Regions from separate parts of the Pseudomonas sp. NyZ201 genome, predicted to be linked through region 1. Evidence: riboswitches for the same ligand, from Rfam matches in the RefSeq annotation. Region 1 holds a riboswitch; the other holds the start of a gene.
The links. Region 1 has a riboswitch for cobalamin ahead of cobO (cob(I)yrinic acid a,c-diamide adenosyltransferase). Riboswitches for the same ligand answer to the same signal wherever they lie in the genome.

Region 1 (3,507 bases):
AATCATGCAGGGAGGTTCAATTACCGGGGACCGCTCCAAGGCAGCCCAAAGTATTTCAGGCCTGCTTCAGGAGCAGCGCCACTCCCGGATAGTACTGCCCCACCTCGTCATGCAACTTGCGATACCCATACGGAAAACACCAGGCAATCGCACAGGCGGTGTGCTTTTGCAGATCGTCCACCAGGTCCTGCAACTCCTCCGGGCTGGCATGCTGCCCCAGCTTGCTCGGGCTGACGAACAGTGCCGCGATCTTCAACTGGCTCGGATAGGCGATGGCCTTGGCCTGCGTGGCCGTCTCCTGCAGCGCCCCGTCCAGGTCCAGGCGTCCGACCCTGGGCCAGCGCTGCTGGGCGTGCAGGTAGGCGGATTCATCCTTGCTGGCGATCAGCAGGTCGCAGTGCGCGGCGCGGTCGCCGTCATCCCGCTGTTTCTTGCTCTGGTAACCCTGCAAGGTCACCAGCTCGGCCTGCCAGAGCGCCGCCGAAAACAGCCCCAGGTTGCCTTGCATCCCTTGCCAGTACGGACCTTCGTTGTCGCCCAGGGTCTGGTTGAAACGTTCGATGCATTCGCCCCAGCGTTCAAGTGCCGGACGCAGGAACTCCAGGCGAGGATTATTGATGATCAGGCCTTGCATGCTGCTCTCCTTGGTCATTGTTGTACGAGCTACAGCTACAGCGAAAAATCATGGCAATGTGATATCACTGGCTTGGAGTGTGGCACAACGTGAAAGTTGCGCCGTTGGTCGCAATGTGATGGGTGTCTCCAATTGACGCTCCGGGCCCAACCCTCTAACCTTCGCGACGTGTTTCAGGTGCCCCGTGACTGCAAGGTCGACCGGGTGAAACAGGGAAGCCGGTGCGACTCCGGCGCTGCCCCCGCAACGGTAAATCGAGTCAAGACCGCGCATGGCCACTGGGTGTTCGAACCCGGGAAGGCGCCCGGTCAGGATCGCCCGGCGATCCGCTCGTGAGCCCGGAGACCGGCCTGCAAACAGTCAACGGCACCACGGCGGGTGGTGCGCGGTTCTCCGGGCCCTTGCGCCCGGTGCCAGCGCGTCCCTCCGTGCCCCCATCCCCTCAGCTGTCGCCGCTTGGCGTCAGTGGCCCGCGGAGACCCCCGATGAGCGAATCCCCCGAACGTGACCAACGCCACCTGGCGCGCATGCAGCGCAAGAAGGCGGTGATCGACGAGCGTATCGCCAATGCCCCCAACGAATGCGGCCTGCTGCTGGTGCTCAGTGGCAACGGCAAGGGCAAGAGCAGCTCGGCCTTCGGCATGCTCGCCCGGGCCATGGGCCACGGAATGCAATGCGGCGTGGTGCAGTTCATCAAGGGGCGCAATGCCACCGGCGAGGAACTGTTCTTCCGGCGCTTTCCCGAGCAGGTGCGCTATCACGTCATGGGTGAGGGGTTCACCTGGGAAACCCAGGACCGCCAGCGCGATATCGCCGCTGCCGAGGCTGCCTGGGAAGTGTCCCGACAACTGTTGCGCGACCCGCAGATCGGTTTCGTCGTGCTCGATGAACTGAATATCGCCCTCAAGCACGGCTACCTCGACCTCGACAGCGTGCTCGCCGACCTCCAGGCCCGCCCGCCGATGCAGCATGTGATCGTTACTGGTCGCGGCGCCAAGGACGAAATGATCGAGCTGGCCGATACGGTCACCGAGATGGGCATGGTCAAGCACGCGTTCCAGGCCGGCATCCGCGCGCAGAAGGGCGTCGAACTATGAGCGACACCCGGCATTGCCCGGCGGTGCTGATCGCCGCGCCGGCTTCCGGCCAGGGCAAGACCACCGTCACTGCCGCCCTGGCCCGCTTGCATCGCAACCAGGGGCGCAAGGTCCGCGTGTTCAAGTGCGGCCCGGACTTTCTCGACCCGATGATCCTCGAACGGGCCAGCGGTGCCCCGGTGTACCAGCTCGACCTGTGGATGGTCGGTGCCGAGGAAAGCCGGCGCCTGCTCTGGGAAGCGGCGGGCGAGGCCGACCTGATCCTGATCGAAGGGGTGATGGGGTTGTTCGACGGCACGCCGTCCAGCGCCGACCTCGCCCGTCACTTCGGCGTGCCGGTACTGGCGGTGATCGACGGTACCGCCATGGCCCAGACCTTCGGCGCCCTGGCACTGGGCCTGGCCCGTTATCAGCCCGACCTGCCCTTTGCCGGCGTGCTCGCCAACCGGGTTGGCTCGCTGCGCCATGCACAACTGCTCGAAGGCAGCCTGACCGAAGGCTTGCGCTGGTACGGCGGCCTGTCCCGGGAAACCGGGATCGAGTTGCCGAGTCGCCACCTCGGCCTGGTCCAGGCCAGCGAACTGACCGACCTCGACCTGCGCCTCGACGCTGCTGCCAAGGCCCTGGGTGATAGTTGCCAGTCCTCCTTGCCGCCGCCCGTGGCCTTCGAGCAGCCCGCTCCCCGGCCTATCGAGCCCATGCTGGAAGGCGTGCGCATCGCCGTGGCTCGTGACGAAGCCTTTGCCTTCACCTATGGCGCCAGCCTCGACCTGCTGCGGGAGATGGGCGCCGAGCTGCGCTTCTTCTCGCCGATCCATGATGGCGAACTGCCGGACGCCGAAAGCCTGTACCTGCCGGGCGGCTATCCGGAGTTGCATCACCATGCCCTGGCCGCCAACGCACCGATGCTGGCGGCGATCCGTGCCCATCACCAGGCCGGCAAGCCGCTGCTGGCCGAATGCGGTGGCATGCTTTACCTGCTCGAAGCCCTGACCGATGTCGCCGGCGAACGGGCCGAACTGGCCGGCCTCCTGCCGGGCGAGGCGAACATGCAGAAGCGCCTTGCCGCCCTGGCATTGCAGAGCGTGGAATTGCCGGAAGGCACGCTGCGCGGCCATACCTATCACCATTCCCTGACCAGCACCGCACTGGAGCCCATCGCCCGGGGCCAGAGCCCCAATGGCGGGCGCGGCGCGGAAGCGGTGTACCGTATCGGCCGGCTGACGGCCTCCTACGTGCACTTCTACTTTCCGTCCAACCCCGCTGCGCTGGCGGTGCTGCTGGCGCCATGAACGAGCACGCCTACAGCGAGGCCGAGCGAGCGGCCATCTACCGGGCCATTGGCGAACGTCGCGATATGCGTCATTTCAGTGGTGGCGAGGTGGCGCCGGAGCTCCTTGCGCGCCTGCTCGAGGCGGCGCACCAGGCACCCAGCGTCGGCCTGATGCAGCCCTGGCGTTTTATCCGCATCACCCAGCGCGCGTTGCGCCAGCGTATCCAGGCCCTGGTCGAGGACGAGCGCCTGCGCACCGCCGAGGCCCTCGGCCAGCGCTCCGACGAGTTCATGCAACTCAAGGTGGAAGGCATCAACGATTGCGCCGAACTGCTGGTGGCGGCGCTGATGGACAAGCGCGAGGCACATATCTTTGGCCGCCGCACCCTGCCGGAGATGGACCTGGCCTCGCTGTCCTGCGCGATCCAGAATCTCTGGCTGGCCGCCCGCGCCGAAGGCCTGGGCATGGGCTGGGTGTCGCTGTTCGATCCGCAGGCCCTGGC
Region 2 (3,507 bases), 1.9 Mb from region 1:
ATGGCGCACCCCCAGGTGAATCGCCATGGTCGTCTTGTGGCTGGCCAGGCTGGCGAGGGCTTCGCCTTCGGGCATCGGCGAGGAATCGGCGAAGCGGGTGAGGATCACGCTCTGGGCGATGTCCGGCAGGGTCAGTTCGCAGCCGAGCAGGGCGGCGCTGGCCGCCGTGGCCGTGACCCCGGGGATGATCTCGTAGGGAATCCCCAGCTCGCGCAGGTGGCGGATCTGCTCGCCGATGGCGCCATACAGGCTGGGGTCGCCGCTGTGCACCCGGGCGACATCCTGACCCTTGGCATGGGCGGCGGCAATCGCCTCGATGATCTGTTGCAGGTGCAGTTCTGCACTGTTGATCAGGGTCTCGGCGTTATGCCCGTCGAGCACAGCGGCGGGCACCAGCGAGCCGGCATAGATGATGACCGGGCACCGGCGGATCAGGCGCTGGCCCTTGACGGTGATCAGCTCCGGATCGCCAGGGCCGGCGCCGATGAAATAGACGGTCATGGGAAGTCTCTGGAAAACGGAATGACGGATTATCCGCCAGAAGCAGGGAGCCAGGCCAATGCCAGGGTCATATCGTCGCGCACGATGCGTTCGACGCGCAGTGCGGCCAGCCCGCCGCCCAGTTGTTCGGCCAGGGCCAGGGCGCTGCTTTCCGCCACGCCATAACAGCCGCTGTGCTGAAAGGCAATGGCCGAACGATGGCTAAGGCGCGGGGTATAGGCAGCGAGTTGCACGGCACTGAAGAAGTGCAGGGGCAGGCCGAGATCGGCAGCCAGTTGCAGCAGGCCGGGTTCCTGGCGCTTGAGATCGATGCTGGCAAGACCAACCAGCGCGGCGAAAGGCAGGTTGCGCGACTGCATGACATCGCGCAGCAACCCGGCCAGTTCGCTGGCCGGAGCGCCACGCCGGCAACCCAGCCCGGCGTACAGCGACGCTACGCCGGGCGGGACGGCCATCAGGCGGACTGCCGCCGGTACAGCCAGGCGCTGATCAGGCCCAGGGCCAGCCAGAAACCGGCATTGGTCAGCAACGAAGCGACAATGAACTGCGATTCCAGGGCTTCCGGCGCCAGGCTTTCATGCACTTCCGGCTGCGGCGCGCCGATCACATGGGGAATTGCCAGCAGAATCAGACCGGCGATTTTCAGCACCCAGTTGCCGGCAAACACCATCAGTGCCAGGCCGACAGCGGTGGCAGCGGCGGTGCCAACCCACCAGAACTGGCGCTGGGCCAGGTCTGCGGCCGCAGTGCCGGGCAGTTCCGGTGGCAGGCCGAGGTTCGGCGCCAGGCAGAACACGGCGAACCCGCCCAGGCCCCAAAGCGCGCCGGCACCGATGCTGCGTGGACTGCGCAGGGTGTACATGCCCGCCAGCAACAAGGCGAAGCCTACCGCGACCACCAGGTTGCCGCCGGTGGTGGACAGCACGCGCTGCCAGCCATCTTCCGGCGACCAGGCTTCGGCGTCGTGGTGATGGCTTTCGCCAGCGGCGGCGTCGGCATGCTCGTGCTCATGGGCGGCAGCCGGTGCAGAGCCCTCGTAGGTTTCCGCCTGGAGAATCAGCGGCGCGACCCAGAAGCTTTGCAGCACGGTCAGCAGCAAGGCCGCGAGCAGCCCGGTAAAGCCCGCGGTACGGGCAATGCGAGTGAACATGATGCGACCTCAGTGGCAAGGGAAGGCGGCGCTGTGGCGGGTATCGTGGGCGGCGTTGTGCACCGCTTCGATATGCGAGAAGCCGGCGAAATAGACCAGGCACAGGCCCAGTACCGAGGCGCTGACGGCAGCGACGACGCGTTGGCTGAGGGTGGTGGAGGTAGTGCTGGCGTGACTGGCGGTGGTGGTGACGGGCATGGCGCTTTCCTTTTGCAGTTGTCGTGGCAACAGGCAAGCGCGAAGAACTCCGGGGCATGGAAGTCCAGGAGTGCAACGTCGCCCGCCCACCGCGGGTTTGGTCAAATCGGTCGTGGGCCGGTCTCCGGGCTTTCAAGGGGCCATGGGCCTGGGCGTCTCCTTCCCATGCCGGACTGCTGGCACAGTGGATCAGACGTTTTCCTCGATTACCGTTGCGGGGGCAGCACCGGACTTGCCACGGTCTTGAAGACCACCGCGCACCGGTTTCCCGTTTCACCTTTTGCAATAAAAAGGCACCCAAACGAATTGCGTTAGGAAATCACGCGCGTTGACATCCGTCAATACAGCGGTTGACCGCCCTCCGGGCACTGCGTAGCCTTGCCGGTTCGAGGTTCTCCGACACGGGTCGGAGCTAAGACGGGAACGCGGTGCCGAAGCCGCGGCTGCCCCCGCAACTGTAGGCGTTGAGCCCACCGACCATTGCCACTGCCGGTTATATAAGGCGGGAAGGCGTCGATGGCGTCCCGAGGACACAATGCAAGCCAGGAGACCTGCCTCGACCAGATTCCACATTAACCGGGCGGGGTGATCCGGTGGCGAACGCGTCCAGACCGCACGGTGCCTGGCCTCCGTCCCCATGCCCGCCATGCTGCCAAGGGCATCCGACATGAAAACACTGGCCAAACTTCCCGTTACCATCGTCACCGGCTTCCTCGGCTCGGGCAAGACCACCTTGCTGCGCCATATGCTCGACAACGCCAATGGCCGCCGTATCGCGGTGATCGTCAACGAGTTCGGCGAGCTGGGCATCGATGGCGAAATCCTCAAGCAATGCAGCATCGGTTGCACCGAGGAAGAGGCCAACGGCCGCGTCTACGAACTGGCCAACGGCTGCCTGTGCTGCACGGTGCAGGAAGAGTTCTTCCCGGTGATGCGCGAGCTGGTGGCGCGCCGTGGCGACCTGGACCAGATCCTCATCGAAACCAGCGGCCTTGCCTTGCCCAAACCGCTGGTCCAGGCGTTCCAGTGGCCGGAAATCCGCAATGCCTGCACCGTCGATGCGGTGATCACCGTGGTCGACAGCCCGGCCGTGGCCGCCGGCACCTTCGCCGCCTTCCCCGACCAGGTCGATGCCCAGCGCAAGCTTGACCCGAACCTGGACCACGAATCGCCACTGCACGAGCTGTTCGCCGACCAACTGGCCAGCGCCGACCTGGTGATTCTCAACAAGTGCGACCAGATCGCCCCTGAAGCCCTGGCCGCCGTGCGTACCGAGGTCGAGGAAGAGCTGCCGCCCGCGGTCAAGGTGGTCGAAGCGAGCAAGGGCGTGCTGCCGCTGGACGTGCTGCTGGGCCTGGGGGCCGAGTCCGAGGCCCATATCGACGGCCGCCGCACCCACCATGATTCGCACCATGACGGCGACGATGACCACGACGATCACGACCACGACGCCTTCGACTCCATCTCCCTCGACCTGCCGGAAGCCGACGAAAGCCTACTGCTCGACGCCTTGACCCAACTGGTCAGCGAGACCGGCATCCTGCGCGTCAAGGGCTTCGCGGCGATTCCGGGCAAGCCGATGCGCCTGCTGATCCAGGGCGTGGGCAGCCGTTTCGACAAGCATTTCGACCGCGCCTGGCGCAGCGACGAAGCGCGCA

Region 2: linked by a shared signal. The riboswitch ahead of ACPFMA_RS15155 (CbtB domain-containing protein) and the one ahead of cobO (cob(I)yrinic acid a,c-diamide adenosyltransferase) in region 1 are both predicted to bind cobalamin.

What each region holds. Positions count from the first base shown of each region.
Region 1 covers NZ_CP187557.1:1,513,594-1,517,100, forward strand. The annotation lists gene ACPFMA_RS06980 (hypothetical protein) at 56-634, opposite strand; cobalamin riboswitch at 793-1,002, shown strand; gene cobO (cob(I)yrinic acid a,c-diamide adenosyltransferase) at 1,120-1,731, shown strand; gene ACPFMA_RS06990 (cobyrinate a,c-diamide synthase) at 1,728-3,023, shown strand; gene bluB (5,6-dimethylbenzimidazole synthase) at 3,020-3,507, shown strand, end outside.
Region 2 covers NZ_CP187557.1:3,415,198-3,418,704, reverse strand. The annotation lists gene cobM (precorrin-4 C(11)-methyltransferase) at 1-501, opposite strand, end outside; gene ACPFMA_RS15165 (cobalamin biosynthesis protein) at 531-956, opposite strand; gene ACPFMA_RS15160 (CbtA family protein) at 956-1,651, opposite strand; gene ACPFMA_RS15155 (CbtB domain-containing protein) at 1,661-1,849, opposite strand; cobalamin riboswitch at 1,947-2,165, opposite strand; cobalamin riboswitch at 2,222-2,422, shown strand; gene cobW (cobalamin biosynthesis protein CobW) at 2,517-3,507, shown strand, end outside.